DNA from 3 places in the Edwardsiella tarda ATCC 15947 genome. Region 3 is predicted to be linked to each of the others. Evidence: predicted binding sites of a transcription regulator. Region 3 holds the regulator's gene; each other region holds the start of a gene.
What was found. The regulator Fur, encoded in region 3, represses iron uptake genes when iron is present. The targets are predictions, from matches to a motif close to ATAATAATGAGAACNACTATCAA.
Positions count from the first base shown of each region.

Region 1: zupT (zinc transporter ZupT) is a predicted target of Fur. The motif match lies at 5,171-5,193, and genes of this name have one in related genera.
Region 2: DCL27_RS11060 (Nramp family divalent metal transporter) is a predicted target of Fur. The motif match lies at 8,072-8,094, and genes of this name have one in related genera.

Region 1 covers NZ_CP084506.1:3,065,130-3,075,976, forward strand. The annotation lists gene prfC (peptide chain release factor 3) at 1-1,354, opposite strand, end outside; gene rimI (ribosomal protein S18-alanine N-acetyltransferase) at 1,551-1,997, opposite strand; gene DCL27_RS14210 (DNA polymerase III subunit psi) at 1,957-2,367, opposite strand; gene rsmC (16S rRNA (guanine(1207)-N(2))-methyltransferase RsmC) at 2,541-3,584, shown strand; tRNA gene DCL27_RS14220 (tRNA-Leu) at 3,760-3,846, shown strand; tRNA gene DCL27_RS14225 (tRNA-Leu) at 3,882-3,968, shown strand; tRNA gene DCL27_RS14230 (tRNA-Leu) at 4,001-4,087, shown strand; gene ygiD (4,5-DOPA-extradiol-dioxygenase) at 4,229-5,014, opposite strand; gene zupT (zinc transporter ZupT) at 5,205-5,972, shown strand; gene ribB (3,4-dihydroxy-2-butanone-4-phosphate synthase) at 6,064-6,723, opposite strand; FMN riboswitch at 6,838-6,994, opposite strand; gene ubiK (ubiquinone biosynthesis accessory factor UbiK) at 7,211-7,477, shown strand; gene yjeH (L-methionine/branched-chain amino acid transporter) at 7,488-8,735, opposite strand; gene hldE (bifunctional D-glycero-beta-D-manno-heptose-7-phosphate kinase/D-glycero-beta-D-manno-heptose 1-phosphate adenylyltransferase HldE) at 8,767-10,200, opposite strand; gene DCL27_RS14265 (Kdo(2)-lipid IV(A) acyltransferase) at 10,306-10,847, shown strand, end outside.
Region 2 covers NZ_CP084506.1:2,384,372-2,395,218, reverse strand. The annotation lists gene ligA (NAD-dependent DNA ligase LigA) at 1-1,130, shown strand, start outside; gene DCL27_RS11145 (DUF3820 family protein) at 1,130-1,348, shown strand; gene DCL27_RS11140 (hypothetical protein) at 1,411-2,079, shown strand; tRNA gene DCL27_RS11135 (tRNA-Val) at 2,240-2,315, opposite strand; tRNA gene DCL27_RS11130 (tRNA-Lys) at 2,447-2,522, opposite strand; tRNA gene DCL27_RS11125 (tRNA-Val) at 2,527-2,602, opposite strand; tRNA gene DCL27_RS11120 (tRNA-Val) at 2,638-2,713, opposite strand; tRNA gene DCL27_RS11115 (tRNA-Val) at 2,749-2,824, opposite strand; tRNA gene DCL27_RS11110 (tRNA-Val) at 2,856-2,931, opposite strand; tRNA gene DCL27_RS11105 (tRNA-Val) at 2,963-3,038, opposite strand; tRNA gene DCL27_RS11100 (tRNA-Val) at 3,077-3,152, opposite strand; gene gltX (glutamate--tRNA ligase) at 3,662-5,077, shown strand; gene DCL27_RS11090 (DNA-binding protein) at 5,160-5,504, opposite strand; tRNA gene DCL27_RS11085 (tRNA-Ala) at 5,755-5,830, shown strand; tRNA gene DCL27_RS11080 (tRNA-Ala) at 5,886-5,961, shown strand; tRNA gene DCL27_RS11075 (tRNA-Ala) at 6,009-6,084, shown strand; tRNA gene DCL27_RS11070 (tRNA-Ala) at 6,131-6,206, shown strand; gene DCL27_RS11065 (NupC/NupG family nucleoside CNT transporter) at 6,548-7,732, opposite strand; gene DCL27_RS11060 (Nramp family divalent metal transporter) at 8,136-9,374, shown strand; gene DCL27_RS11055 (hypothetical protein) at 9,371-9,706, opposite strand; gene glk (glucokinase) at 10,109-10,847, shown strand, end outside.
Region 3 covers NZ_CP084506.1:905,266-916,112, reverse strand. The annotation lists gene pgm (phosphoglucomutase (alpha-D-glucose-1,6-bisphosphate-dependent)) at 1-584, opposite strand, end outside; gene seqA (replication initiation negative regulator SeqA) at 614-1,144, opposite strand; gene DCL27_RS04230 (alpha/beta fold hydrolase) at 1,337-2,125, shown strand; gene ybfE (LexA regulated protein) at 2,326-2,604, shown strand; gene fldA (flavodoxin FldA) at 2,799-3,326, shown strand; gene fur (ferric iron uptake transcriptional regulator) at 3,607-4,071, shown strand; gene DCL27_RS04210 (beta-N-acetylhexosaminidase) at 4,414-7,080, opposite strand; gene chiQ (ChiQ/YbfN family lipoprotein) at 7,100-7,432, opposite strand; gene chiP (chitoporin ChiP) at 7,490-8,887, opposite strand; gene glnS (glutamine--tRNA ligase) at 9,415-10,847, opposite strand, start outside.

The DNA of each region.
Region 1 (10,847 bases), 1.5 Mb from region 3:
GTGCCACCACCACATCGAACTGCAGCACACCGACCGCGCCGACGATCAGATCGTTATTGGTGAGCGGACGGAAGACCTGTACTGCCCCCTCTTCGGAGAGCTGCACCAGCCCCTTCAGCAACTGCTTCTGCTTAAGCGGATCGCGCAAGCGAATACGGCGGAACAGCTCCGGCGCAAAGTTAGGAATACCGGTGAACTTCATCTCTTCACCCTGGGTGAAGGTGTCGCCGATCTGAATGGTGCCATGGTTATGCAGGCCAATGATATCGCCCGGGTAGGCCTCTTCCACATGGGCACGGTCGCCGGCCATAAAGGTCAACGCATCAGAGATCACCACATCCTTACCGGTACGCACCTGGCGCAGCTTCATCCCCTTGTCGTAACGCCCGGAGACCACGCGCATAAAGGCCACACGGTCGCGATGCTTAGGATCCATGTTGGCCTGGATCTTAAATACGAAGCCGCTGAACTTCTCTTCGTCGGCGCTGACTTCGCGCACATCGGTCATCCGCGGCATCGGAGCGGGGGCCCAGGCAACCAGGCCATCCAACATATGATCCACACCGAAGTTACCCAGCGCGGTCCCGAAGAAGACCGGGGTCAGTTGACCGTTGAGGAAGGCCTCCTGTTCGAACTCGGTCGAGGCGCCCTGCACCAACTCCAGCTCTTCGCGCAACTGCGCCGCCAGATCGTCGCCCACCGCCTCGTCCAACTGCGGGTTATCCAATCCCTTAATTACCCGGACTTCTTGGATGGTATGTCCCTTACCGCTCTGATACAGGTAGGTCTCATTCTTATACAGATGGTAGACCCCCTTAAACAGCTTACCGCAGCCGATTGGCCAAGTGATCGGCGCACAGGCGATCTTCAGCTCGTTCTCCACCTCATCCAGCAACTCCATCGGATCGCGGATGTCGCGGTCGAGTTTGTTCATAAACGTCAGGATCGGCGTATCACGCAGACGCGTGACCTCCATCAGCTTACGCGTACGATCCTCGACGCCCTTGGCGGCATCGATCACCATCAGGCAACAGTCCACCGCCGTCAGGGTACGGTAGGTATCTTCGGAGAAGTCTTCGTGCCCCGGGGTGTCCAACAGATTCACCAGGCAGTTGTGATACGGAAACTGCATCACGGAGGTGGTAATCGAGATCCCGCGCTGCTTCTCCATCTCCATCCAGTCAGACTTGGCATGCTGGCTCGATCCTCGGCCCTTGACGGTCCCGGCGACCTGAATCGCCTGTCCGAACAGCAACACTTTTTCGGTGATGGTCGTTTTACCGGCATCGGGGTGCGAGATGATAGCGAAGGTGCGCCGTTTAGCGACCTCGCGAGCGTATTCACTTGGCGACATGATTTTCTGTTCTGTATTTGAGCTGCCCTGCCCGCCGACACGAGCTAACGGCGTCTATCGGTGGGCAACACAGGAGTAAATGGGTCATAAGCGCGCCATTTTCCCTGATTTATCCAGGTTAGACAACGCGCAATTTTCGTAGGCCAATCGCACAGGAGAGGCGAGAAACAGCCGGAGCGAGCCGTCAGAGCCCTCGCTAACCGAGCGGTAACGCCATGATACGCGCATCCTCGCGCCCATCGGCGGTCGGATAATAGTTACGCCGCAGCGACACCTCGTTAAAGCCCAGATCCTGATACAAGGCGATCGCGGGCTGGTTGGAGTCGCGGACTTCCAGCCAGAGGGTCACCACACCCCGATCCGTCAGATCATCGATCAGGCGCAGCAATAACTGGCGCCCCAGCCCTTGACGTTGAAAGGCGGGGGCGACCGCGATATTAAACAGCGTCGCCTCATCCAATACCACCTGGGTGATGGCGAAAGCCGCCAACTGTCCCTGGGACTCCAGCTTCAGATTGTAGTAACGCTCACCCTGGTTACCGACAAAAGTATTACGCGTCCAGGGAAAGGCGTGGCTGGCGCACTCCACGCCGTAGGCGGCGTCAATGTCCGCCGAGGTCAGGGAAGAAATGGTGTTGCTCATGACAAATTTGCTGCCATAGGGCGCGCTTGGCGCCGGGGTTATGATAAAGCGCACTGAGCGCCGAGGTGTGCAGTTGCGCTTCTGCCGGAGCGGCATCGCCCAACCACCAGCAGAGGTAATGCTGGCGCTGGTCCAGCGTCTCATACTGCTCCGGGGTCAGGATCACCGCCTGCTCCGCCGTCAGCGACAGCGCACGCAGAATATCGCACAACAACAGATCATCCGGCGACAAGGGGGCCTGTGACACGATCAATAGCCGTGTCTGGGGCGATGGCGTAATGGCGACCTCGCCACGCAATAGCGACGGACGGCGTAACACCCACTGCGTCACGCCAAGCTGCTGTAAAAGTCGATCGCGTCGCGAAACCATACTACTCCTACCTCATCTGCGCCGTACGGCGCCGGGGAACTCGTTGATGCCTGTCTGGCTACTATGCTAACAAACCCCCGGCCCCGCTACCATCCATGACAGACGATGCCGAGTTTCAGAACCCCGTTGAAAGCTTTATAATCGCCGGTCAGCCCATAGAGGAGTTTTGTGTCATGTCCGCTTTTACCCCGGCCAGCGAAGTCATACTGCGCCATAGCGAAGAATTGGCTTCACGCCGCGTCCTGTTCGCCGGCGATCTACAGGATACGCTGCCTGCGCAGTTTGATGCCCTCGAGGTACGCGCCCACACGAGCCAGTATCACCACTGGCAGGCGCTACAATCCACCATGGGCGAGCGCTGTCTATTCGCCTTGGAAGCGCCGCAGGCGTTCGTCGCCGGTATCGATACCCTGCTGTACTATTGGCCGAAGAGCAAACCCGAAGCCCTATTCCAACTCACCCAGCTGCTATCGGTGCTACCGCAGGAGTGCGAGGTGTTCATCGTCGGGGAAAACCGCGCCGGGGTACGCAGCGCTGAAGAACTATGCGCCGAGATGGTGACGCTGAGCAAAATCGACAGCGCGCGTCGCTGCGGCCTGTACCATGGCCAACTCACTCAGCCGGTCACCTTCGATCTGGCTGACTGGTGGATGAGCTACCACACCGGTTCGTTACACATCGCCACGCTACCGGGCGTCTTCAGCCGCGATGGCCTGGATATCGGTAGCCATCTGCTGCTCTCCTCGCTGCCCCACGGCCTCAAAGGACGCGTGCTGGACGTCGGCTGCGGTGCCGGGGTTCTCTCCGCCGCCATCGCTCGCATGTCACCAGAGACCACCCTTACTCTGTGTGATGTCAACGCCGCCGCGCTGGCCGCCAGCCGCCAAACCCTGGCGCAGAATGACATCCCGGGCGAGGTGATCGCCAGTAATGTCTTCTCCGACATCGACGGTCGCTTCGATCTGATCATCTCCAACCCGCCCTTCCACGATGGGGTACAGACCAGCCTATTGGCCGCACAGACCCTGATCCGGGGAGCGATCAGCCATCTACAATTAGGTGGCGAGTTACGCATCGTCGCCAATGCCTTTCTGCCGTATCCGCAGGTACTCGACGCCATCTTTGGTCGCCATGAAGTGGTTGCCCAGACCGGGAAATTCAAGGTCTACTCCGCCATCCTCGACCGCCCGGCGCTAGAACATAGTCGCCGCCGCTAAGCCCCTGGGCCGGCACTGCCGGCCTTTTTTTCGCAGTTGAACGGCGAAAAGATGGCGAAGACGGCCAAATTTACATCGAACGCGGAAGATTCGGCAAATAACTGTTGACGCCGCGACGAAAATCTCTAGAATTCGCCTCCGTGGTTACGTTACTCCCGTAGTAACGCAACGGTATGCGAAGGTGGCGGAATTGGTAGACGCGCTAGCTTCAGGTGTTAGTGTCTTAACGGACGTGAGGGTTCAAGTCCCTCTCTTCGCACCACATAACCACGATTGATTGCGCTTTGACGGCACCTTGCGAAGGTGGCGGAATTGGTAGACGCGCTAGCTTCAGGTGTTAGTGTCCTAACGGACGTGAGGGTTCAAGTCCCTCTCTTCGCACCAAAGCCGACGAGCGACAATCGATACACCCGTGTGCGAAGGTGGCGGAATTGGTAGACGCGCTAGCTTCAGGTGTTAGTGTCCTAACGGACGTGAGGGTTCAAGTCCCTCTCTTCGCACCACTTCTTGGTTGTTCTCTCCCGATATGCTCTCGTAATCCCTCAATTATCTTTACACGTTTATTTGAACTCTCTACTGCAGCTTTCTGGTCAGTTATTTTCGTTTTTCGCCGTCTCAAGTACGTTCCCCCTCGTTCAGGCCCCTCAACCGATCTGCAATGACAACATACTCAACGATCCCATCACGATCCCCAGATCGAACACCTGCTGCCGCTCTCTCCCGTCCCAACAGCCCAACACGGTTAATAGCGGCAAGAAATGCTCGGGGGTCGGGTTAGCCAGCGCGGCATCGGGATGACGCGCAAACTGCACGAGGGGTGACTCACAGCCTTGCTGCGACAGGTTATCCCGTACGAAACGCTCAAAACGTAACGCCCAAGGATAGGGAGGCGCGAACGCCTGCCAACGCAGAGTGCGTAGGTTATGTACCACGTTACCGCTTCCCAACAACAGGATACCGCGGCGCCGTAATACCGCCAGCGCTTGCCCTAAGCGATAGTGGTATGCGGGGGGTTGTGTCAGATCCAGGCTAAGCTGCACCAGCGGAATATCGGCCTGAGGATAGAGATGCAACAACAGACTCCAGGCGCCATGGTCAAATCCCCATGCTTGTCGATCTAACGCCAGCGGGAAATCCGCCGCCAGCAACGTCTGTAGCTCCATCGCCAATGCGGGGCTCCCCGGCGCCGGATAGCTCAACGCCGCCAGCGCCGGCGGGAAGCCGGTAAAGTCATGCAGGGTACGGGGGTGCGCCATGGCCGTAACCCATAGCCCACGCGTACACCAATGGGCGGAGATCACCACGATGGCACGCGGACGAGGCAACGCAATACCAAGACGTCGCCATTGTGCGCTAAAGGGGGTCTCCTCTAAGGCATTCATCGGGCTACCGTGTCCCAGAAACAGTGCAGGCATCGGGGCATCATACATCGCGACTCTCCTCAAACGCCCCCACACTTATCAAGCGGTGGCAGCGACATGGCTGAGCTAAGCACTCTCTGGCAAGAATAGAATAGGCACAGACAATCAGTGGGATTGTGTATAACATGATCACCAATATTTACTTTTATTCACACTTAATAAATAATGAAAATCATTATCATTTTTGGAGAGTGTGCCCATGTCCATCCCCTTGCTCCTTACGCTGCTCGCTGGTGCCGCGACTGCCGTCGGTGCCCTCCTTGCGATTATCGGCCGAAAACCCTCTAACCGAGTCTTAGCCTTCTCACTCGGCTTCGCCGCCGGGATCATGCTGCTGATCTCTCTGATGGAGATGTTACCCGCCGCGCTGGCTACGCCAGGCATGCCGCCTTTGCTGGGGTACGGTATGTTTATTCTTGGTTTGGTGGGGTACTTCCTGCTCGATCGCCTACTACCGCACAATCACGCCCATGACATGGTTCCGCTAGGCGGCGCGGCGCCACGCAATCTGAAACGCACCGCCCTACTCCTCACCTTGGGGATCAGCCTACATAACTTCCCCGAGGGTATCGCGACCTATGTCACCGCCAGCGCCGATCTGGAGCTGGGCATGGGGATCGCATTGGCGGTCGCCATCCATAACATTCCTGAAGGGCTCGCCGTCGCCGGGCCGGTCTACGCCGCCACCGGTTCACGCCTGCGTGCCTTCGGCTGGGCAGGCCTATCCGGTGTCGCAGAAATCCTCGGCGGGGTACTGGCTTACGCGGTACTCGGCCCCGCCATCTCGCCCATAGGTATGGCGGCGATAATGACTCTGGTTGCCGGTATCATGGTGGCGCTGTCAGTGGATGAGTTGATGCCGCTGGCTAGGGAGATCGACCCTCAGAATAACCCCAGTCGTGGTGTCCTGTGTGGGATCACGGTCATGGGACTCAGTCTAGCCCTGCTACAGACGACGCCGTTATGATCAGCGCATCGTCCTCTCACCTCGCGGGAGGCGTAACAAAAAAGGGATAGCCAGTGGCTATCCCTTTTTTTATGACTCTGCGCGGTGACGATTAGCTCGCCTGCTCCTGGGACTCATGCGCCTGGCGGTAAGCCACCAGATCGTCGATAGTCACCACCGGCATATTATGTTGGCGGGCAAACTCCACCACCTGCGGCGCGCGGGCCATCGTACCGTCATCATTAGTCAATTCGCATAGCACCCCTGCCGGGCGGAAACCGGCCAGCGCGACCAGATCGATGGTCGCTTCGGTGTGGCCACGACGTACCAATACTCCCCCAGGACGCGCACGCAACGGGAACACATGGCCAGGACGGTGCAGATCGCTCGGCTTGGCATCATCGGCAATCGCCGCGCGTACCGTGGTCAGACGATCGCGTGCGGAAACCCCGGTCGTCACCCCTTCTGCCGCCTCGATGGTCACGGTAAATGCCGTACCATAGTGGCTGGTGTTATTACTCACCATCATCGGCAGATCCAACTGCTGACGACGCGCCTCGGTGAGACACAGGCAGACGATGCCGCTACCGTGACGAATGGTCATCGCCATCTGTTCAACGGTCATGGTTTCGGCGGCGAAGATCATGTCGCCTTCGTTTTCACGATTCTCATCATCCAGCACCATGACGCCACGGCCAGCGCGCAGTGCAGATAGCGCATGTTCCACGCGCTCCATTGGGGTACCGAAATCGGAAAGCAGAGTCTGATTCATGGTAAAAAACCTCATCAATAGTTGTATGAATTACCAGAATCAGGGCAATTTGAGGAGCAGCTCGTGCCAGAGGCACGGACAAAATAACGCGAGCGGGTTCACCCCGGCAGATGTCGTTACTCTCTCCCATCCGGACTATAACCGTCGGCCCCGGAATTACACCGGATCTGCTGACCTTGCATCGTAATGCAAGCGCTCGCGGGCTTTCGGTGACGCCACTGCGTACCGATTTACCGCCGGTAGGGACTTTCACCCCGCCCTGAGAAGTAAGCGAAATGACTATAACGCCAAAGCGAATAGCGAGCAATCGTCATCGTCGATTATTGGCGTTCGCTCACAAAGCCACAGAGTAGGGTGCAAGAACGAACATTTATCATCCAGGACAAGCGATTGCGTGCGATAATCGCCTGCCCTACTGGCATCTGAGATAACACTACGGTAACGTATCCACTACCGCATGATTGCCGTAAAAACCAAGGAACGCACCATGATTGATCCCAAGAAAATTGAACAGATTGCCCGTCAGGTGCATCAATCCATGCCGAAAGGACTACGCGAGTTCGGTGACGATATGGAGAAACGGATCCGCCAGATCCTTCAGACGCAGCTTAACCGCTTAGATCTGGTTAATCGCGAAGACTTCGACGTCCAGACCCAAGTGTTGCTGCGTACCCGGGAAAAACTGGCGTTACTGGAACAACGCGTCGCCGCGCTGGAGAATCGCCTCTCGCGGGATGAAGAAGAGCAGGCCTAACGCCTGCCCCTCATACGCTGCGCCGCCGAACGCGGCGTGGTAACAACAGCGTCAATAAGGCGAGCATTCCCAGCGCATACAGGCTCTTCACCCCGACCATCAACAGCAGTAACACGCATAGCCCAGCGCCAATCACCGCCATCATGCGCGCCTTCCCGCGCAACAGGCGACATCCTGCCAGCATGCACAACAGATAGATCATGATGAAGACGCCATTGGCGTAGACGATCAGCGCATCCAGCGCCAGATCACTCAGATAGATAGCCAACGAACACACGAGGCAGCAGATGACCACCGCCGTCAGCGCATTGACCGGCGCCTGCCGTGTCGAAAGCCGAGCCAGACGACTCGCGGGACGCTCCTGTGCCTGAGTCCATACCAGGCGAGCGAAACTCTGAATATAGATATTCAGGCTGGCAAAACACGCCAAATAGCCGATCACACAGGCAATCCACAACGCCTGCCGACCGAACAATTGCACCACAATCCCCGGCAACGATGCCGCCGCCTCTCGGCCACTTCCGTAGGCATGAAAGTAGAGTACCGCCACGCTACAGGCCCAATAGACCACGCCTGCCAGCAACAACCCCAACAACAGAGCCCGTGGGAAGTCACGCTCGGGATGACGAAACTCCGCTGCCAAATGCGCGAAGGCTTCGAGACCGACGAAACACCAGAACATCACCGCCAGGGCTGCGGCAAGGGGAGATAATGCGAGTTGCTGCGCCGTCGGCCAGGGGATCGTCGCCGGGGTGATCCCGCCACGCCACCAGATGGCGGCGATCAGCAACACCACCAGCACGGCGATCAGCGTCTGTAAATTCGCGCTCGACCCCGCGCCGCGCGTCCCCAGTAGCCATACCGCCAACAGTGTCGATAACTCTACCGCCAACAGGCTTCCCCCCTGCCAGCCGAACATCGCCTGCCAGAAACCGGCCGCAATCTGTAGCGAGGCGGGCAGCCCGACGGGGATCACCGACAGGAATAACCAACCGGTAACCCGTGCCATGTGTGGGCCAAACGCCTTACCGACGAAGTGCGCCGCGCCACCTGCACTCGGGAAGTGGCGCCCCAATCCGGCAAAGCCGATGGCGATGGGAAAGACTAAGACGATCAATAACGGCCAGGCCCAGAGACTCCCTGTGCCGGCGACTTGGGCCGCCAGCGCCGGAACCGCGAAGATCCCGGTGCCCAAAAGGGAGGTGGAGAGCAAACCAACGCCCTGCACCAACCCTAACTCCTGCTTTAATGTTGCCACGATGCTATCCTGCTAAGCTGTCTGCGACACCTTAGCCGTGCGGGTTCTGACGGATGGTATTGATGATATTGGTCGTCGAGCAGCCATCTTCAAAGTTCAGGACGCGGACCTCGCCACCAGCGGCGATCACCTCGCGGCCCCCCGCGATCTCCTCGGGCTTATAGTCCCCCCCCTTCACCAGCAGATCGGGCAGGATCTCGGCGATGATACGCTGCGGGGTATCCTCCTCGAACGGGATCACCCAGTCGACGGACTCCAGTGCGGCCAGTACCAACATACGCTGTGCCAACGGGTTAACCGGGCGCTCTGGCCCCTTCAAACGGCTAGTCGACGCGTCGCTGTTGACGGCGACGATCAGGCGATCGCCCAACTTACGCGCGTTCGCCAGGTAAGAAACGTGACCGGCATGAAGAATGTCGAACACCCCATTGGTCATCACCACCTTCTCGCCACGTTGACGCGCCTTGAGTACCGCCGCCTTTAGCGCTTCCTGTGACATCACACCAAAGCCGGTGTCGGCACGACCGCGGATGGCGTTCTCTAGCTCAATAGGCGAAACGGTGGAGGTCCCCAGCTTGCCGACCACCACGCCTGCGGCGGCGTTAGCCAAGAAGCACGCCTCCTCCAGCGAGGTACCGGCGGCAATGGCCGTCGCCAACATACCGATCACCGTATCGCCGGCGCCGGTCACGTCATACACCTCTTGCGCCTGCGTCGGCATATGCAACGGCGGAACGTCACGCTGTAGGAGCGTCATCCCCTGTTCGGAACGCGTCACCAACAGTGCGGTCAACTCGAAGCGATCCATTAACGCCAGACCACGTTCGACGATCTCCTGTTCGCTCTGGCAACGCCCAACGACAGCCTCGAATTCGGAGAGGTTCGGTGTCAGCAACGTCGCCCCACGATAGCGTTCGAAGTCGGTACCTTTCGGATCGATCAAGACCGGCACACCGGCATCACGCGCCAGGCGGATCATCGGCTGTACCGCGGCCAAGGCTCCCTTGGCATAATCGGATAGGATTAGGGCGCCCAACTGGGGTAACGCCTGACGGATACGGGCAAAGATCGGCTCGGGGTCGACACCACCGAATCCCTCTTCGAAGTCCAGACGGATCAACTGCTGATTACGCGACAGCACACGCAACTTGGTAATGGTCGGCTGATTCGGCACCGCGACGAAGTCACAGGCCACATTGACCTCTGCCAGACGCTCAGCCAAAGCACGGGCGGCATCATCGACGCCAGTCAACCCCACCAGACGGGCTCCGGCACCCAGCGAGGCAATGTTCATCGCCACGTTGGCCGCGCCGCCGGGGCGCTCTTCAATGGTCTCCACTTTGACCACGGGCACCGGTGCTTCCGGCGAGATCCGGCTGGTTGGCCCATACCAGTAACGATCCAACATCACATCGCCCACTACCATCACTTGGGCGCGGCGAAAATCAGGCAGGGTTACTTTCATCCCCAGACTCCTACGTATCAAGATGGGCGCAATATTATCACAATCCCCTCAATATCAATTACACTAGCCATTAAATCTATCTTTGAGGCCCCTTGAACGAGCGTTATGGCAGACAATCACGTTTATCCACAGTTTCGGCGCAGCATGTTGCATCCCCGCTATTGGCTTACCTGGCTCGGGATCGGGATCTTCTATCTGATCATGCTACTACCCTATCCCTGGCTCTCCCGCCTGGGCAAGAGACTGGGGAAACTGTCGATGCGCTTCTTAAAGAAACGCGTCCAGGTTGCCCGTCGCAACCTAGAGCTCTGTTTTCCGCAGATGGCGGAGAGTGAACGTGAACGCTGGCTCGAGCAGAACTTCGAATCGGTCGGCATGGCGCTGATCGAAACCGGGATGGCCTGGTTCTGGCCGGATTGGCGTATCCGCCGCTGGTGTAAGATTGAGGGCGATGACAACATGCAGCAAGCCCTCGATGCGGGTAAAGGCATCCTTTTAATCGGTATGCACTTTCTCACCCTAGAGCTGGGGGCGCGTATCTTCGGCATGCAGAATCCCGGCGTCGGGGTCTATCGTCCCAACGACAACCCCGTACTCGACTGGCTCCAGACGTGGGGGCGGTTACGCTCCAACAAATATATGATCGA
Region 2 (10,847 bases), 1.5 Mb from region 3:
CCTTGGGTTTTGTGGCGCGCGCGCCGCGTTGGGCGACGGCGTTTAAGTTCCCGGCACAGGAGCAGATGACGCAACTGAACGGCGTCGAGTTTCAGGTCGGCCGTACCGGGGCGATCACTCCGGTGGCGCGTCTGGAGCCGGTACAGGTCGCCGGGGTGACCGTCAGTAACGCGACACTGCATAACGCGGACGAGATCGAGCGTCTGGGGCTACGCATCGGCGATACGGTGATCGTGCGCCGTGCCGGCGATGTGATCCCGCAGGTGGTCGGCGTGGTCGAGTCACAGCGTCCGGCTGATGCCACGGAGATCCTCTTTCCAACCCATTGCCCGGTATGTGGTTCCGAGGTGGAGCGTATCGAGGGGGAGGCGGTGGCGCGCTGTAGCGGGGGGCTGATCTGTGCGGCACAGCGTAAGGAGTCGTTGAAACACTTCGTCTCACGCCGGGCGATGGATGTCGAGGGGATGGGGGATAAGGTGATCGAGCAGCTGGTGGAGCGTGAGTATGTGACGACCCCGGCCGATCTCTATCGTCTGAGCGCCGGCAAGCTGACGGGCTTGGAGCGGATGGGGCCGAAATCTGCCAACAAGCTGATCGCCGCCCTGGATCGTTCGCGAAGCACCACGTTGGCGCGCTTCCTGTTTGCATTAGGGATCCGCGAGGTGGGCGAGGCCACCGCGGCTAACCTGGCCAGCCACTTCGGCTCGTTGTCTGCATTGCGCGGTGCCGATTTGGAGAGCTTAAAGAGTGTACCGGAGGTCGGCGAGGTCGTGGCGCGGCACATCCGCCACTTCTTAAGCGAGGCGCATAATTGCCAGGTCATCGATGAGCTGATCTCCGCCGAGATCGGCATCCATTGGCCCGATGTCACGCCCGCTTTGCAGGCTGCAGAGATCGATAGCCCCTTTGCCGGTAAGACGGTGGTATTGACCGGATCGCTAAGCGTGTTGTCGCGCGACGAGGCTAAAGATCGCCTGGTGGCATTGGGCGCAAAGGTCAGCGGCAGCGTGTCGAAGAAGACCGATCTGGTGATCGCGGGAGAGGCCGCCGGTTCGAAACTGGTCAAGGCCAACACGTTGGGGATCACGGTGATCGATGAGGCGCAGCTACTACAGATGTTGGGCGAATGATGGATAAGCGTCAGCTGGTGGCGCTGGCCAACACCGCGATGCCGTTCGGTAAGTATCGCGGGCGGATGATCATCGATCTGCCGGAGGAGTACCTGCTATGGTTTGCGCGCCAACAGGCCTTTCCAGCGGGAGCGTTGGGGGAGTTGATGCAGTTGGCACTCACGCTGCGTGGCGAAGGGTTGGAGGGATTAGTCAAACCATTAAAGGGAATGCGTTAAAGTTGGCTGCCATAGCGCCGTTATATATCTCGATACGATGAGCCATCAGAGGAGCGGAGCGTATGGCGTTAGGGCCGATTGATATGGCGGGCGGTATGCCGCCACGGGCGCAGGGCGGTGGGCAACTGAGTGCGGAACTGCTAGACGCCCGTATTGAGCGCCTGCTCCAGATCCTGAATCGCAGTGATCTGACCCCGAGTCAGCGTGAGAGTACCCTGCGCGCGCTCACCGCGTTACAGCGGGAGCGTACCCTGCTGCAGGCGTTCGCCCAGAATGAGCCGGCGGCGGCGGTAGGACGCGAGGCTCAACTTGCCGCGTCGCGCCATGCCCCACACGCCGCCGCGCCTACGGCACAGACGCCGACGGGCGCGCGGGTGACACTGGGAGAGCAGGGACGCATGCTGGCGGAGCGTGCCAATGTGGAGCGTGCGTTGGACGTGAGTCAGGGGGCCGATAAGCTCTTCACTGCATTAGGGAAGCAGACATTGCAGGCCGATCCATTACGCTCGGTGTTGGAGAATCAGGTGGTGGCCGCTACGCCGCTGGTCGTCACCACCCATCCGGTCGAGGAGGAGTTATCCGTCGCCTCGGTCGGCAACCCACAACCGGTATTCGGTTTTATCCCACCACACTGGATCCCCGGTAGTGTGCGGCGACAGGCCCGCTCGCCGGCCAGTCTGTTGCTGATCGGTATCGTCGTGTTATTGCTGGTGATCCTATTGATCTGGTAACACCCAAGCCCCGCCATCATCCCCAAGTGAGAATCAGATTAATCATTCGCGTTACACGCTGGGGATGATATCGAGAAGAGGTACTCTACGCGCTAGAGGCGCCGGAGCAGACCGCTGGTCGCACGGAAAAGGAATAATTATGGGAAGCGAATAGGCAGATTGGTGGGTGATGACGGGATCGAACCGCCGACCCCCTCCTTGTAAGGGAGGTGCTCTCCCGGCTGAGCTAATCACCCAATCTGGTCCGGAAAGGTGGTGCAAGAAGAATGGTGGGTCGTGCAGGATGACTCGGCTTACGCCTCGCCCTACGGGCCATCGCTACGCGATGTTATCCTTCACATTAACCAGTTCTTATTTATCGAAAGAATGGTGGGTCGTGCAGGATTCGAACCTGCGACCAATTGATTAAAAGTCAACTGCTCTACCAACTGAGCTAACGACCCGAAGTGGTGGGTGATGACGGGATCGAACCGCCGACCCCCTCCTTGTAAGGGAGGTGCTCTCCCAGCTGAGCTAATCACCCACAACGGTATTGCTGGTATCCTACAAGCCAAGAAGTGGTGGGTGATGACGGGATCGAACCGCCGACCCCCTCCTTGTAAGGGAGGTGCTCTCCCAGCTGAGCTAATCACCCACTTCTTGAGATGCCGGATTGTTCAGGGTTCAGATTGGTGGGTGATGACGGGATCGAACCGCCGACCCCCTCCTTGTAAGGGAGGTGCTCTCCCAGCTGAGCTAATCACCCATCTGAAAACCTGATTGTACGCCTTAAAGATTGGTGGGTGATGACGGGATCGAACCGCCGACCCCCTCCTTGTAAGGGAGGTGCTCTCCCAGCTGAGCTAATCACCCATCTGAAAACCTGATTGTACGCCTTAAAGATTGGTGGGTGATGACGGGATCGAACCGCCGACCCCCTCCTTGTAAGGGAGGTGCTCTCCCAGCTGAGCTAATCACCCAATCTGTATGGCGCTACACGGCGGGACACTCAAAAGAGTGGTGGGTGATGACGGGATCGAACCGCCGACCCCCTCCTTGTAAGGGAGGTGCTCTCCCAGCTGAGCTAATCACCCCCGCTGTGTGGAGCCGCATTATAGGGAGCCGCGGAAAATGGTCAACGCTTTTTTCAAGAAAAACTCTCGTTCGTCGGAAAAACACCCAGCCTGTCGCAACAATAGACAAAAAGCGTCTATTTAGTCGTTTTTTCTCGTGATTCCCACCGTTGTGCCCCCTTTACTGGGCCCCCTTGCCCGCACAGCGGCGTCGCGTCCAGCATCCCGCGAGTGGGGCTATGAGCGCACTGCCGGGGATCATCGGCATGGGAGAACGGCCTAGGCCGGTAAAACAGGAAAGGCGGTGTCGATGATTCGCGAGAGCGCAGGCTGACGCGGCGTCGCGCGATATCTTATGGGGGGGACCTTGCGGGGCGCGCTTTTCATCGGGTACGGGGGGCGCGTTACGCCATTATTCGGCCGAAACAATTGTGGGACATAGCCTAAATGGTAATGGTAAAATAACGCCCACAGATATTTTGCCCCCGCTTAGCGATGCAGGGGAACCTGCGTAACAAGGTCTTATTTACATGAAAATCAAAACCCGTTTTGCGCCCAGCCCGACCGGCTATCTGCATGTCGGCGGTGCGCGTACCGCATTGTACTCTTGGTTGTATGCCCGTCATAACCAGGGGGAGTTTGTTCTGCGCATTGAAGATACCGATCTGGAGCGTTCCACCCAAGAAGCCATCGACGCCATCATGGATGGGATGAACTGGTTGAATCTGGATTGGGATGAGGGTCCGTATTATCAGACCAAGCGTTTCGATCGCTACAATCAGGTAATCGATCAGATGCTGGAGCAGGGGACCGCCTATAAGTGCTATTGCTCCAAGGAGCGTCTGGAGCAGTTGCGCGAAGATCAGATGGCTCGTGGCGAAAAGCCGCGTTACGACGGGCGTTGCCGTCACGACCATAGCCACCATGCCGACGACGAGCCGCATGTGGTGCGCTTCCTGAACCCGCAGGAAGGTTCTGTCATTTTTGACGACAAGATCCGCGGGCCGATCGAGTTCAGTAACCAAGAGCTGGACGATCTGATCATTCGTCGTACCGATGGTTCGCCGACCTACAACTTCTGTGTGGTTATCGACGACTGGGATATGGGCATCACCCATGTGATCCGCGGTGAAGACCACATCAACAACACGCCGCGTCAGATCAACATCCTGAAGGCGCTCGGCGCGCCGGTGCCGGAGTATGCCCACGTCTCCATGATCCTCGGCGATGATGGCAAGAAACTGTCCAAGCGTCACGGCGCGGTCGGGGTCATGCAGTATCGCGACGATGGCTATCTGCCGGAGGCGTTGCTTAACTATCTGGTGCGCCTGGGTTGGTCCCATGGCGATCAGGAGATCTTCAGCATCGATGAGATGACGGCGTTCTTCACCCTGGATGATATCAGTAAGTCGGCCAGCGCCTTCAACACCGAGAAGTTGCAATGGTTGAACCATCACTACATTAACCATCTGCCGCCAGAGCAGGTCGCTCAGCATCTGGCCTGGCATGTGGCGCAGGCGGGCTATGACACCACGCAGGGGCCGCAGTTGGCCGAGATCGTCACCCTGCTGGGTGAGCGTTGTAAGACCTTGAAAGAGATGGCGCAGCAGGCGCGCTACTTCTACGAAGATTTCCGTGAGTTCGATGCCGACGCCGCGAAGAAGCATCTGCGTCCGGTCGCTCGTCAACCGCTGGAGTTGGCGCGTAGCAAGCTGGCGGCGATCAGTGACTGGCAGGTCGAGGCGATCCATCACGCCATTCAGTCGACTGCCGATGAGCTGGAAGTCGGTATGGGTAAGGTGGGGATGCCGTTGCGTGTGGCGGTGACCGGCCAAGGTCAGTCGCCGAGCGTGGACGTGACCATCCATGCTATCGGCCAGGCGCGTGCGCTGGCGCGTATCGATCAGGCTCTGGCTTTTATCGCCGAGCGTGAGGCGCAGCAGTAAGCCTTGTTGGGTTGTATTGCGAACTAAAAAACCGGCCATTGGCCGGTTTTTTTTACGTTAGAGACGGCCGGTGAGGGGAGGGCTAATCGCCTAAGCGGCGCAGGAACTCGTCAATGCCAATCCGCAAGATCACCGAGGTTGCTTTCTTGCGCTCCTCATCGTTCATTTGTAACAGAATGGCATACCAGAGTTGTTCCGGTTGCGTGCTGTTGAGCAGGTACTGCGCTTGATCGTCGCGCGCGATGAGCTCCTCTACCACCTCTTTCGGCAGGCTACTGATATGGTATTCCAGCGCCTTACCCTGGACGCCATTGCGCCGTTGCCGGCGCCATCCCTCGGCCTTGGCACGCTGATTAATGGCTTGAGGCGTGGAGGGAAAGCTGCCGACGCCCACTAATTCTTTGGCCGAGTACCATTCCTTGTTCATGCGTCCGTCCCTATGCGGAGTGTGATCAGCTATATGCTTTAACGAAATCACTTAGTGAGTTATCTAATACCATAGTGCTACGCCGGGCAAAAAAAGGCAAAAACTGCATGCTGAGGAGCTGAATTGTTGAGTAAATAGACTGACTTGGCGGCTTTTGCCGCGCTTGGCGCAGGAAAGGCAATTAGCCGTTGACAGTGCCGGTAGCCTTGCCCTATTATGCGCCCCGTTCCCGCGATGAAGCGGTGTGCACGGGGCTATAGCTCAGCTGGGAGAGCGCTTGCATGGCATGCAAGAGGTCAGCGGTTCGATCCCGCTTAGCTCCACCACTCTTTTTCCAGAGAGAGTGGCGAAGTGCACAGGCTTGCGGACACCACATAATGTGGGGCTATAGCTCAGCTGGGAGAGCGCTTGCATGGCATGCAAGAGGTCAGCGGTTCGATCCCGCTTAGCTCCACCAAATTTACCCGGTAGGCGTATAGCCTGCGTCAGGGGCCACGGTTACGTGGGGCTATAGCTCAGCTGGGAGAGCGCTTGCATGGCATGCAAGAGGTCAGCGGTTCGATCCCGCTTAGCTCCACCAAACTTACCCGGTAGGCGCATAGCCTGCGTCAGGGGCACGATTATGTGGGGCTATAGCTCAGCTGGGAGAGCGCTTGCATGGCATGCAAGAGGTCAGCGGTTCGATCCCGCTTAGCTCCACCAAATCATTAGGCCGACAGCGATGTCGGCCTTTTTGCATTTATTTTTCACCCCATGCCTTGCTTTCAGGTATGAGGATGGGAGCGTTTCTGCCTCTGCCTCTGCCTCTGCCTCTGCCTCTGCCTCTGCCTCTGCCTCTGCCTCTGCCTCTGCCTCTGCCTCTGCCTCTGCCTCTGCCTCTGCCTCTATGCATTCTATGGGGTGGATACGCGGCGATAGGGGAGTCGTGGGATGACGATAAGCGGAGGAAAGGCATCGATCATCGTCAGGGAAGTCAGGGAAGTTATGGCGGTGACAATAAAAAAGGCGCCATCAGGCGCCTTTCCCATCGTGTCGTCTTTAAATCACAGGAACAAGCCGGCGATAGAAGCGGACAGGATGCTGACCAGCGTAGAGCCGTAGACCAGCTTCAGACCGAAGCGGGAGACGACGTTACCCTGATGTTCATTCAACCCCTTGATGGCACCAGCGACGATACCGATGGAGGAGAAGTTGGCGAAAGAGACCAGGAACACGGACAGGATCCCCAGGCCGCGCGGTGACAGCTCTCCGGCGATTTTCTGCAAATCAATCATTGCGACGAATTCGTTGGAGACCAGCTTGGTGGCCATGATGCTGCCGGCATGTAGCGCCTCACCACTCGGGATACCCATGATCCAGGCGAACGGATAGAAGACGTAGCCGAGGATACCCTGGAAGCTGATGCCGAAGATGGAGTCAAACAGGGCATTCACGGCGGCGATCAGGGCGATAAAACCGATCAACATGGCGGAGACGATAATCGCGACCTTGAAACCGGCCAGGATGTACTCACCCAGCATTTCGAAGAAGCTCTGCCCTTCATGGGTGTTTTTCAGTTGCAGATCGGCCTCACCCTCGACGGAGTAGGGGTTGATCAGCGACAACACGATGAAGGTGCTGAACATGTTCAGTACCAGCGCCGCCACCACATATTTCGGGTCCAGCATGGTCATGTAAGCGCCGACAATGGACATGGAGACCGTCGACATTGCCGTCGCCGCCATGGTGTACATGCGCTTCTCTGACATCTTGCCCAGGACATCTTTATAGGCAATGAAGTTTTCTGATTGGCCAAGGATCAGCGAGCTGACGGCGTTGAAGGATTCCAGTTTGCCCATACCGTTGATTTTAGACAGTACGGTACCGATGGCACGGATGACGATGGGCAGTACGCGGATGTGTTGCAGAATACCGATCAAGGCGGAAATAAAGACGATCGGACACAACACGTTGAGGAAGAAGAAGGCCAACCCTTTGTCACTCATGTTACCGAAGACAAAGTTGGTCCCCTCTGCGGCGAACTTGAGCAGCGTTTCGAAGAATCCAGAGAATCCTTTCACAAAGCCCAGACCGATATCCGAGTTCAGGAAGAAGTAGGCCAGCAGGATCTCAACCACCAGCAGCTGAATAATAAAGCGCACGCGGATCCGCTTGCGGTCATGGCTGACCAGCAGGGCGAGGACTGCCACCACTACTAAGGCCAGTAAGAAGTGCAGAATGGGGGACATACATTGCTCCAAATTATGAGGCAGGCTAAATTTCTCGGCTAATTTTATGTAACACGGAAACTAAAAACGAGACATTGATTGCATTTATTGAAATTGTTTTAACGTGATAAACAAAAAAAGTTAGAAAAGTAACAAAATGCACCCATAAACGGGGAGGTATGAGGCGTAATCATCACGCCCAACGGCGGGAGGCTCGACCGTAACAGACTCAGGATGGGGGTTGTGCTGTGCCGAGCAGTATAGCAGCTGAGGCGCGTCATGAGCAAAATTGTGAAATTATTTTCAGTCTTATCATTGTCCATACCTATTGTAGGGATAGGAACTACCGTCAAAACGCTGTTGATAATCATTATCACTAAACTATACTGGGATGTAGTAGAAGCAACGGTAGTAAGGGCATCCTATGTTGAACTCTCGGACTGTAGACTGCGTCACCCGCTCCCCCGCGCGCAAGATCAAGATCTCGCTGATGGGGCCTGCCTTTATTGCCGCTATCGGCTATATCGATCCGGGTAACTTCGCCACCAACATTCAAGCGGGCGCCTCCTATGGCTATACCCTGTTGTGGGTGGTGGTATGGGCCAACTTGATGGCCATGCTGATTCAATTGTTGTCGGCCAAACTGGGTATCGCAACGGGAAAAAACCTGGCCGAGCATATCCGCGATCGCTTCCCGCGTCCTGTGGTGTGGGCGTACTGGGTTCAGGCTGAGATCATCGCCATGGCGACGGATCTGGCCGAGTTTATCGGGGCGGCGATCGGCTTTAAATTGCTGTTCGGTGTGAGTCTGCTGCAAGGGGCGGTGCTTACCGGGATTGCCACCTTCTTGATCTTGGGTCTCCAACGGCGTGGACAGAAGCCGCTGGAGCGCGTCATCGGCGCGCTGCTGCTGTTCGTCGCCGCGGCGTATATCGTCGAGCTGATTTTCTCCCGTCCGAGTGTCGCCGGTCTGGCTCAGGGTATGCTGTTACCGGATCTGCCGACTCAGGATGCGGTGGTGCTGGCGGCTGGGGTATTGGGGGCGACCATCATGCCACACGTGATCTACCTGCACTCCTCATTGACCCAGAAGGGGGATGAAGGGACGCGGGCGGAGCGTTACGCATCGACGAAATTAGACGTTGCCGTCGCCATGACGATCGCCGGTTTCGTGAACTTGGCGATGATGGCGACCGCGGCAGCGGCCTTCCACTTCAACGGCCATAGCGGCATCAGCGAACTGGATCAGGCCTACCTGACACTGAAGCCGTTGCTTGGCGAAGCGGCCGCGACCATCTTCGGCTTGAGCCTAGTGGCCGCCGGGCTCTCCTCGACGGTCGTCGGCACCCTGGCGGGGCAGGTGGTGATGCAGGGGTTCGTCCATTTCCACATCCCGCTGTGGCTACGTCGGGCGGTGACCATGTTGCCCTCTTTCATCGTTATCCTGGCCGGGTTGGATGCCACGCGTATCCTGGTGCTGAGTCAGGTTCTGCTGAGCTTCGGGATCGCCTTGGCATTGTTGCCGCTGCTTGCCTTTACCGGCAACCGTGCGCTGATGGGCGACATGGTTAACGGACGCCTGGTGCAGGCATTGGGACGGGTGATCGTCTTTTTGGTAGTCGCGTTGAACCTTTACTTACTGGTCAGTATGTTGCGCGGTTAATCGTCATCGTCGTCGTCGTCATCATCATCGTGGTGACGATGCCAGGCGGGACGGCGGATAGCGTCGTCCCCATCACCTCGACGCCATTTTCTTGGGCTGAGCGCCTTCTCCGGCCAATCGTCGAGAGGGTCTAACGCCTTCTCCGACCAATCATCCAATGGCTCTAATGCCTCTTCTGGCCAATCATCGAGTGGCTCGAGTATATCTTCCAGTGGGTTATCGATGGAGAGTTTGACGCCGGGGAGTAGGCGCACATCCGCATCATCGGCGTGCGAGGGTTGGCTGAGTAGCAGTAATGCCGCCAGCACGAAATAGTAGCCATGTTTTGCCATTTTACTCAGACTCCTGACGTGACGGTATCGCTGCACTCGGGGTGAAGCGGCCGCGGTGCGATACCAAAAGAGTAAAGACGATAAGGAATATGGCGTAGTGTAACGTGTCTGCGCGATGGCGGGAGCGGGCTCAGGGGTCTCTGCGGCTTTTTGAGAGTTATCTGTACCGGGACGGTATTACTCCGTCAGCTTAGCGTGACGCCCCGCACGATGTGACCTCATCGCGCTGGGCGCGCCAAGCGAGTCGAGGCGCTGGCCTCGAGGGGGAGGAGTGGCGGGGAGGAGTTGTGTTGCGCCTAATCATGACATACTGCCTCTCGGTATACTTGGCCGTTGCGGTGTGGTCAGCCGCCGAGGCGCCACGCCATGCATCCGCAGCGAGAGATGGGGAGTGAGGGGACAATGAAGCGTTTTGCGTTAGTGGGCGACGTGGGGGGCACCAACGCTCGCCTGGCGTTATGCTGTTTAGAGAGTGGCCGCCTGTCGGCGGTACAAAGTTATCGCGGTGAACAGTTCGCGAGCCTGGAATCCGTTATTCGGACCTATCTTCAGACACACGCGGTGCAGGTCGATTCCGCCTGTATCGCTATCGCCTGTCCGGTCACCGATGACTGGGTGGCGATGACCAATCATAGCTGGGCCTTCTCCATCCGCGCCATGCAGCAGGCGCTCGGTCTGGCGCGACTGGCGGTGATCAATGACTTTACCGCGGTCTCCATGGCGATTCCGGTCCTCCCGGCGGAGAGCCTGATCCAGCTCGGCGGCCAAGCCGCGCAGCAGGGACGACCGATCGCCATCTATGGCGCGGGTACCGGTCTGGGCGTCGCCCATCTGATCCAGAGCGGTGAGCGTTGGATCAGTTTGCCGGGGGAGGGGGGGCATGTCGATCTCGCCGCGGGCAGCGAAGAGGAAGATGAATTGTTGGCGCTGTTGCGTGCGGAGTTGGGCCATGTTTCGGCGGAGCGGGTGCTCTCGGGTCCGGGTCTGGTCAACCTCTATCGCGCCGTCGTTAAGGCGGCCGGACGCGAGCCGCAAGCGTTGACACCGCAGATGATTAGCGAGCGCGCCCTGGCAGAACAGTGTGCGGATTGCCGACGGGCCTTGACGCTGTTCTGCGTGATGATGGGGCGTTTCGGCGGTA
Region 3 (10,847 bases):
GCCGCCAGGGTCAGGCGCTTCACGCCCGCCAGATCCGCGGCCAACAGCTGATTCGCGCGCTGCTCGATCACCTGAGTCAGGTTGGTGTCAGCCGGACCGCCGTTGGTTGGGTTGTATTTGATGCCGCCATCTTCCGGAGGATTATGAGAAGGGGTGATGACAATCCCGTCGGCCAGCGCGCCGCCGTGGCGATTATGCGTCAGAATGGCATGCGACACCGCGGGCGTCGGCGTGAAGCCATTGTTCTCCTGCACCACCACCTCGACGCCATTCGCGCTCAATACCTCCAGCACGCTGATAAAGGCCGGCTCGGAAAGGGCATGGGTATCCTTACCAACGAAGCAGGGGCCGGTGACGCCATTGGCCTTACGCACCTCGGCGATGGCCTGGGCGATGGCCAGGATATGTGCCTCATTGAAGCTCTGGCGCTGAGCGCTCCCCCGGTGGCCGGAGGTACCAAACTTCACGGCATGAGCCGGATTATCCACCTGCGGACGCAGGCTGTAATACTGTGCAACCAGCTGAGCCACATTGATCAAATCGCTCTGCCGGGCAGGCTGCCCGGCGCGCGGGTGATTTGCCATCTGCGCTTCTCCCTAACGCTTGTTATTCATTAGATTGTGCCGCAAACTTTCTCGATCAGCTCCCCAGGGAACTGCATCGCTTGCATGATATGTTCAATCATGGCGCGCTTACGACCCGAGTTGGTATTGGTGATCACCCAATAAGGGGTGTCGGGGACTTGCTTGGGTTTCGTGTGGTTGCCACTCTGCAACAGCGTGTTCCTATCGCCGGCAAAGTAGACGCGGGTGCGCCCATGCAGGGCATCCGTTGCCGCCGCAAACCCTTCGGCGTCAATATGGTAGAGCGTGGTCAACACCAGCATGAAGCGGCCGACCGCTCTGTTCTGTTCTGCGTATTCGTCCGACAACAGCAATTCGCGCACGCTACGCACGCGATCCTGCGGTTGCGGCGCGCGAATAGCCAGGGGGGCTACCGGGAGCGGGGCGGCGACGTTGGCCGTCTTATTCTCCATGCCGACCTTCAACAGCCGGCGCAGAATGTCGGAAGCACTCTCGCCAATACGCTGGGTGTGGCTGGCAATATAGCGGTAAAGCTCCTCATCGACTTCAATCGTTTTCATCGTTATCCAGTACTTTTGCTACTCAGTCAGCCTGGATTATAAGGTCAAACGCCGTGAGCGGATAGCGTTTAGCGCCACGCCGAGGCGATTAAGACGCATTTTGTGGTGTCATGCGCGGCTATCCCGCGACGGACAATCGGCCTACGCCTGTGGTAACCTAATGGTAACATTCCACCTACAATTCGTTGAATGATGATCCTACACCTGAACCACCAGCTGCATCCTGCACAACAGACGCGACGTTATCCTCCGTTGCTACTGATCCACGGACTCTTTGGCTCCTTGGACAATTTAGGGCTACTCGCGCGCGAACTGAAACGCGACCGCGACGTGTTGCAGGTCGACTTACGTAATCATGGTCTCTCCGGCCACACCCCACAGATGAGTTACGATCTGATGGCCGAGGATCTTGCCGCGCTGATCGCCCATTACGATCTGGCACCGATGGACATCATCGGCCACTCGATGGGCGGCAAGGCGGCGATGCGTCTGGCGTTACGCCATCCGCAGCAGGTGCGCCGCCTGGCGGTGCTGGACATGGCCCCGGTCGCCTACCCGACTCGCCGCCACGATGCGGTCTTCGCCGCCCTCTATGCGGTAGAGGAGGCCGCCGTCGAGACACGCCCGCAGGCCGCCGCAATCCTGCGCCGCTATCTCCAGTCGGAGGGCGTGGTGCAGTTCCTGCTGAAATCCTTCCATCGCGGCCAATGGCGCTTTAACCTGACGGCACTAGACCAGCACTACCCCGCCATCCTCGGCTGGGATGAGCAACCGCCCCATCCGGGCGATACACTGTTTATCAAGGGTGCCGACTCCCCCTACCTGCTCGATGACTACCGTCCGGCGATCCTGCGCCAATTTCCCCATGCCCGCGCCCATGTCATCTATGGTACCGGTCATTGGTTGCACGCCGAACAGCCGGAAAAGGTACTCCATGTGCTGCATCGCTTCCTCGATACCCCTGACGAGGCGTCGCGATAACCACCGGTAGCGGCGCGAAACACACGCCATCCACGCCAGGCCGAGAAAGGATTGTCGCTGCTGCGCTCCCTAGGGTATGATGGCGCGCTAAAATCGACGGCAGGTCAATGCACGCTGCCGATGGGGAAAATCCCGAATATATGTTAATCGGAGCGCGGATTTCCCGCGCTCTCTTCTCCTTGCAGTACCGCTACCTGAATATGGCCAAAGAACAAACGGACCGCACGACGCTCGATCTGTTCGCGGATGAACGTCGTCCAGGTCGTCCTAAAACCAACCCGCTCTCCCGGGAAGAGCAGTTGCGGATCAATAAGCGTAACCAGCTGCGCCGCGATCGGGTCAAGGGGCTACGCCGCGTCGAGTTGAAGATGAACGAGGAGGCGGTAGCCATCCTCAATCGCCTGGCGCACGAGCGTAATATCAGCCGCAGCGAGCTGATCGAGCAGATGCTGCTCAGTCAGCTACCGACGCACGACTGAGCGGCGAAGCACGCCTCATCCAGACACCGGCGGCGCAACGCACAATGACGATAAAGGCGTGATGCCAAAGGTGTTATAGTATCGACTGGTAGGTAGGCTGGTAGCGACGCTCGCCCACGGCCACACCCGGTGGGTTCCCGTGGCGGCGGCACACAGCCTGATTCAATTTCTGAGATAAAAGGTAAATTCGCGATATGGCAATCGTAGGTATTTTCTTTGGCAGCGACACCGGCAACACGGAAAACATTGCTAAGATGATCCAGAAGCAACTGGGTAAAGACGTTGCGGAAGTTCATGACATTGCCAAAAGCAGCAAAGAAGATCTCGCCGCGTTCGACATTCTGCTGCTCGGTATCCCGACCTGGTACTACGGCGAGGCACAGTGTGATTGGGATGACTTCTTCCCCACCCTGGAAGAGATCGACTTCTCTGGCAAGCTGGTCGCCCTGTTTGGTTGCGGTGATCAGGAGGACTATGCCGAGTACTTCTGTGACGCGATGGGCACCATCCGCGATCTGGTCGAAGCGCGTGGCGCGACCCTGGTTGGGCACTGGCCGACCGCTGGTTACCACTTCGAGGCGTCCAAGGCGCTGGTGGATAACGAGACCTTCGTTGGCCTGGCCATCGATGAAGATCGCCAACCGGAACTGACCGCCGAGCGCGTCGACGCCTGGGTAAAACAGATCAGCGCCGAGATGCATCTGGCCGAGATCCTGGGTTAATCCCTCACGGGTACCTGCCGGTCGCCAGCTTGGCGTCTGATAGCCGGCAGGTATCCCAGCCATCAATAAAAACGATACCCTGACTAATCATCGCGTCTTTTCTCCCTATCCTCCTGATTATACTGATACTCTCCTGTTTATTCCGTCCCTATCCCCCGCGCGGGGCGGCGGCGGCGCGGTTCCCATTTCCGCCTATCGGCCTTATAATCAAACTCACTATTATTTCTGTTCGGCAGCGGCCTCTAGGTTCTGCCGGGCTCTGTGACAGGACAGAATCCGAATGACTGACAACAATATTGCGCTAAAGAAAGCTGGCCTGAAAGTCACGCTTCCCCGTCTCAAGATTCTGGAAGTACTGCAAGATCCCGTGTGTCATCATGTCAGTGCCGAAGAGTTATATAAGAAGCTGATCGATATGGGTGAGGAGATCGGTCTGGCCACGGTCTACCGTGTACTAAACCAGTTCGACGATGCAGGCATCGTCACCCGCCACAACTTCGAGGGCGGTAAGTCAGTCTTCGAACTGACCCAACAGCATCACCATGATCATCTGATCTGCCTGGATTGTGGCAAGGTGATCGAGTTTAGTGATGAGTCCATCGAGAAACGCCAGCAGGAGATCGCCAAGAAGCACGGCATCCAGCTGACCAACCACAGCCTCTATCTGTATGGTCACTGCGCTTCCGGGGCCGATGGCGAGGGCGACTGCCGTAACGACGAGTCGCTACATGACGAGAAGGCATAACGGCGTCTACGGCGTTCCATATACGGCCCTATGAGGCCGTTTTTTTTCGCCATCGGATAGGATGGCGCCCATCGGGACGGGTTAAAGGCCCTCACAAAAAGGCGCGGCCTGTTCTGAACGCGTTAAATCCAAAGACAATAAGGCAGAGCCAATACCTGTCGCGGCCCCCCACCCTAGGCGGAGGCTTATGTCGGGATAAAAAAAATGCCCTCATGATGAGGGCAATCACTACTTACTACTCAGTTCGAAATCGGAAAGTTCTGCGCAGCGAGGGCCGAAGGGCCGCACCGCGAAAGCCCCCGCGCAAGCGGGGGCATGAGAGGGTAACGTCCTCGCGAGCCGTTAGGACTTGACGGACTCGACGCGGCTAAAGCGCTTGCCATCCGGCGATACGGTACGGACCTGTACCTCACCACTCACGGCCGGCTTCGCCTTGGCATCGTAACGCTGCCAGTGTTTACCGCCGTCGATGGAGTACTCAACCACCAGACCCGGCATCGCCACGTTGGTCTCCAGCTTGCCGTCGACCACACGCGCCCCCGGCTGCGGTACACGATAGGCCACGCCAGACTTATCCATCTTCGCCAGTTCACGCTGTCCCATCAGGTTGGCGAAACGCTGCCAATCCTTCAGCAGAGCCTGCTGATCGACCAGGTGAGTCTCGCCGCCCTTATACTCACGACCCGCCTGATACGGCTGCTCCCAACCCGCCTGATGCCAGGCGCGCTCGGCCACCGCCATGATGCGCGGATAGATCTTGTACTCCATCATGTCGTCGGTACGCACCACCTCGCTCCACAGCTGCGCGGAGAGGCCATAGGCGCCCGGCCACGGCTTGTCACTCTTGGCGCTGAAGTAGTTACCGTCGCGATCGACCGATGTTTCGGCGTTCTGCGGCAGGTTATCCGGCGCGAAGGCGAAGATCTTACGCTCATCGTTAAAGCGGGTACCCCAGTAGTAACCGTTCTCTTTCGGGTTCACCTCATACGGGAAGTCCATGTAGACATAATCCGGGCTGGAGATGATCACCTCATAGCCTTTATTCGCCCAATCGTTGGCCGAATCGAAACCACCCCAATACAGGGTATCCCAGAAGTTCACCCCGACGCGCGGCGTCGCGAAGGCCTTGGCATCCTTGGCATCCTTCAGGCCATCCTGCCAGGCCTGCATCTTGCCGATGCCGTGATCCTTGACCATCTTGCTGACTTCAACGGCGAAGTAGCTCGGTAGGTGCTCCATATCGGCCACCTTGCCCTCTTTGATCATCGCCTGACACATCTGGGACTTAGCCCACGGCTTGTCCTCTTTGCTCAGGTCGATCATCCCCTTGCCCGCTTCCGGCTTGTTCACGTCGGTGTAACCCGGCCCTAAGCGGATGTTCTTCGCCTCGTCACCACCGAAGTGCCAAGTGGTCAGCGGTTGACCCGCCTCGCGGTGCATCTGGGCGATTTCGCCGATCACCTTATCCACGAAGCGCTTGGAGGAGTCCAGGCACGGGTTGAGGTAGCTGTGGCGATCGTAGAACTGCACCGAGGTGGTGTTGGAGTCATCGGTCGGATCCAGCAGGCGGTACTCGTTAGCGCCCTTCTCGTCGCCTGCCGCCTTCAGCTTGTTATAACGCGCCTCCATCGCCACCACCGCCGCACGGGCGTGGGCCGGCATGTCGATCTCTGGGATCACCTCAATCTGGCGTGCCTGAGCATATTTCAGCAGCTTGATATAGTCGGCACGGGTGAAGTAGCCGCTGCCATTGTTGTCGCTATCTGGGCCTGAGCCCAACTGCGGCAGCAGGCACGTCTGCTCGCTCAGATCGTGGCAGCGCTTACCGCCGATCTCGGTCAGTTCCGGCAGCCCCGGGATCTCAATACGCCACCCTTCATCATCCGTCAGATGGAAGTGGAATTTGTTCAGCTTATAGGCGGCCATCTGATCCAGCAGACGCTCGATGGAAGCCAGTGAATGGAAGTTACGTCCCACATCCAGCTCGATACCACGGTACTGGAAGCGCGGCGCATCCTCGGCGTCCAGCGTCGCGATCTTAGCGCTGCCATCGGCTGGCAACAGCGACAGAATGGATTGCAGACCGTAGAAGACACCCGCCTGGTCGTAACCGGTCACCTCGGCACCCTTGGTACCGATCTTCAACTGATAGGCGCCCGGTACCGCCATCTCGCCCTTAAACGCTTTGGTGGCGATCTGGGCTTTGATCGGATAGCCCCCCTTGACCTGCTTCACGCCCAACTGGGTCAGGCGCGCCTTGATGACGTCGGCACTGGCCGTGTTCAGTACCGTCAGATCCAGACTCACACCACGTGCCAGGTCGGCATCCTGCTGATGTACCTTCAAGGTCGTCGGCGTCGGCATGATCTGACCACGCAGGCTAGAGGCCGGCAGGGTCTTCACATCGGCATTCTTGGCGAAGCGATTCTCCGGCGTCATCAGGATGTTCTTGTCATCCTTGGTACGCTTCCACAAGTCACCGGTAAACGGCGTGACGAACTGGCTCAAATCTTCGGTATCGGTATTGGCGATCACCTTCGGCTTCGCATCCGGCGACGTCACATACCAACGCGGCAATACGTCGCTCTCGAATAACTGCCAATATTCGCCGACGATGGGGATCTCGACGCGTTCCCCGGCGGCAAAGCCCTTAAACTTATCCGTCGGCTCGATCTTATGCAGATCGCCGGTAATGAAGGTGATCTTGAACTGATCGTTGCCGCTCTTCAGGATCTGACGAATATTATGGAAATAGATGGCCCAATCTTTCCCCTCGATGGCGTTACCATCGTTGGTCAGGCTGATCACCGCCTGATTACAGGAGGCCCAGTCCGCGCCCAGGGCGGCACAGTTGACACCATTCTCCGCGCCACGGTTATCGGTAACGGCATAGTTCACCTTCACCTGGCTGCTGATGCGGTCAACCAGTTGCTGATCCGCCTGCGCCATACCACTCATGCCCAACAGACCCAGGGTCGTCGCCACTACGCTCAGTTTATAGCCTTTCATCATCATCGCTTCCCTTCTCTCAGTTCGCGTTACTGGCGCGGATTTCTTGCCACAATGTACCGCAACGTGCGGTGTAGTTATCGCCAGCGCCGCTCATCGCCGCCTCGATACACTGTTGGTAATTCAACACACTCACACTCTCTTTCTGCGCGAATGTCGCCTGTGCCGGGCTCTGTTTCATCACCTCCAGAATCGTCTTGCAGGAGGCGACCTTGTCATGGTTGCCCTTCGAATCTTCAATACACTTGCTATAGGCTTGCTTCAGTAGTTGTCCATCCTGCGACGGCGCGCTCGGTTGCGCACAGCCAGCCAATACGATTGCGGCCACGGCCACACCCAGAATCGCTTTCATCTTCTCTCTCCCTTGATTCGCTTAACGCCCCTCCGCGCGTGCGGAGGGGGGATCAACTCAGAATACGGTGAACGGTGCGATGACGATAAACTTCACGTCACGCTCATCCTGGAACATGTTGTTGTAACCACCGCCCCAGCTCGGGTTGTCGGAGTGGTTGTCGTACTGGGTGTAGTGCAGCTTAAACATCGTCCCTTTCGCGCGGCCGTCTTGGACCACATACATCGCATCCAGGCTATAGGCGCTCTCTTTCACCCGCTCGCTCTGATCGGCCCAAGTGCTGTTCGGCTTGGCATCCCAAGCATAGACATAGGAGGCACCAACGCCCCACCCGGGCATGTCCCACTTGCTCAGGTCATACATCACGCCGGCGAAGACCGCTTTCTCACCGTTGGCGTTGAAGTCGGAACGGTTATCCCACCAGATATCCAGGCGGCCGTTGGAGGAGGCATAGGCCGGCGTCATACGCTGCAGGAAGTAGCCCTGCTTACCTTCCGCCTTCACCCAGGTCCCTTCCAGACGCAGATCGAACTGGCCGAGCTTGTAACCGAAGGTCAGGGCTTGCAACCAGGCGGTGCCGTCATAGATATTGGCCGCGCTGTTGGCATCGGAGATGCGATCGTGCGCGCCGTAGAACTGGTAGCTACTGGTCAGCGGGCTACCGGCGACGTCGAACTTGTAGGTCCCCTTGGCGAAGTACTGATTCATAAAGCCCTGCGCCTGGCCGAAGGCCGCTTCCAGCACCAGGCCGTTCTTGAAGTCATACTTCCCGCCCAGGGAGTGCAGGTAGGACACCTCTTCGCCGCGATTATCCCCCAGCCCACCCTGATAGAACTTGTCCATCTCCAGGTGCCATGGCGCCTTGTAACGGTCGGTCCACATATAGGAGAAGCTCAGCGCGCCGGCGGTATCGAAATCGAAGTTAGCCCCGGTCTCGAAGCCCTGATAGGTGCCCGGCATGAAGCTCCAGTGCGGGGCGATCAGCGTCTGACCCGTCGGTTGGATCCAACCGATACGCGCCCACATCGGCCCCATCTTCAACTTGGCGGCCGCCTTATACAGGCTGATGCCGCTCTTATCGCCGCTGTAGTTTTCGTCATAGGCTTTGTTGATAGAGGAGAAGGCGATTTCGTTCGGGTGGCCACTTTCAGCCGACTCGGCCATCTCGATGGCGGTGAAGGCGCCGACATCCACACCGATAAAGTCGGCGGCATAGCCGGAGGAGAAATCGAGACTGGCGTTCCACGTCGAATGCGACAGGTTAGTCTTATACTGGCCGGTCTCTACATCCTTGCGATCACGCTCGCGCTGCCAATAGTAGATTCCACCGGTCATGGTTGAATCGTCAATGAACCCTTCTGCCTTCGCCTGCGATGGCGCCATGAAGCCGGTGCCCAGCGTTGCCGCTGCAACAGCAAGCGCCAGCACGCTGCGCTTAGCACGATGCGTAACCATAGAAAAATTCCTCTTTGACTGTAAAAACGCGGCTGGCGGAACAGCGCCCGACCAGGTCGCCAATAGCCCCATTGGGGTAAAAGTTATTGGGTGACGAGAAAAAAGCCTCGTTCACTTACTGCACTACTAGACTATTTTTCGCGACGCGAATTATCAAATGAAAAGTAAATTAGATGTATCAATTTTTGACCGAGTGCACATATTCTTATATTTAGTTACACAACGGTATAATTTAGAAATCAAGTAAAAAATAGCATTAAAAAACAGCGATATGTTTGTAATACCATTTATAAATGCAGACTAGATCACAGTAATGGGCTGGGTATAACTACGCGATGTACGAATAACTATTACATTACAACATGTTATTAATTTGCATCGCGAAATCAATTTTCGATACTACACGGTGTAACATCGAGAAAGAGAGGAAGGGAAAAAAGAAAGAGCGTGAGGTAAAAAAAGTCGTCGACAAAAAAAACCACGGACCTTGAGCCCGTGGTTTTTATCTCAGTTAGCCGTGACGACGCTTAGGCGCCGCTCTTAGCCCAGGTATCGCGCAGACCGACGGTACGGTTAAATACCAGATGATCGGCCGAGGAGTAATGACTGTCGGCGCAGAAATAGCCCTCACGCTCGAACTGGTAGGTCACGCCAGCCACCGCAACGGCCAGGCTCGGCTCGACGAAGCCCTGACGGATCACCAACGACTCTGGGTTGATGGTGGAAAGGAAATCCTCCGCCGCCCCCGGATTCGGCACACTGAACAGACGATCGTACAGGCGGAATTCGGCCGCAACGGCATGGCTCGCGGAGACCCAGTGGATCACCCCCTTCACCTTGCGCCCATCGGCTGGATCCTTGCTCAAGGTATCCGCATCGTAGCTGCAATAGATGGCGGTGATCTCGCCGTCGGCATCCTTCTCGACCCGCTCGGCACGGATCACGTAAGCGTTACGCAGACGCACTTCCTTACCCAACACCAGACGCTTGTACTGCTTATTCGCTTCCTCACGGAAGTCGGCGCGATCGATGTACAGCTCGCGCGCGAACGGCACCTCGCGGCTGCCCATCTCCGGCTTATTCGGATGATTCGGCATGGTCAACATCTGCACGCTATCCGCCGGCAGATTCTCGATCACCAGACGGACCGGATCCAGCACCGCCATGGCGCGCGGCGCGTTTTCGTTGAGATCGTCGCGAATACAGGATTCCAGCGCGGCCATCTCGACGTTGTTATCCTGTTTGGTGACCCCGATACGGCGGCAGAATTCGCGCACCGCGGCGGCGCTATAGCCGCGACGACGCAGACCAGAGATGGTCGGCATCCGTGGGTCATCCCACCCCTCGACGATCTTCTCGCTCACCAACAGGTTCAGCTTACGCTTAGACATGATGGCATATTCCAGGTTCAGGCGAGAAAACTCATACTGACGCGGATGGCACGGAATGGAGAGATTATCCAACACCCAATCATACAGGCGACGGTTATCCTGGAACTCCAGCGTACACAGCGAGTGGGTGATCCCCTCCAGCGCATCGGAGATGCAATGGGTGAAATCGTACATCGGATAGATGCACCACTTGTTACCGGTTTGATGGTGTTCGGCAAACTTGATGCGATACAGCACCGGATCGCGCATCACGATAAACGGCGACGCCATATCGATTTTAGCGCGCAGGCAGGCACTACCTTCGGCGAACTCGCCCTGACGCATCCTCTCAAACAGCGCCAGGTTCTCCTCCACGCTACGATCGCGGAAGGGGCTATTTTTACCCGGTGAGGTCAGGGTACCGCGATATTCGCGGATCTGCTCGGCGCTCAACTCATCGACGTAGGCCAGCCCTTTGCTGATCAGCTCGATGGCGTATTGATGCAGCTGGTCAAAATAGTCAGAGGAGTAACGCACCGCCCCACTCCACTCAAAACCTAGCCACTGCACGTCACGCTTGATGGACTCGA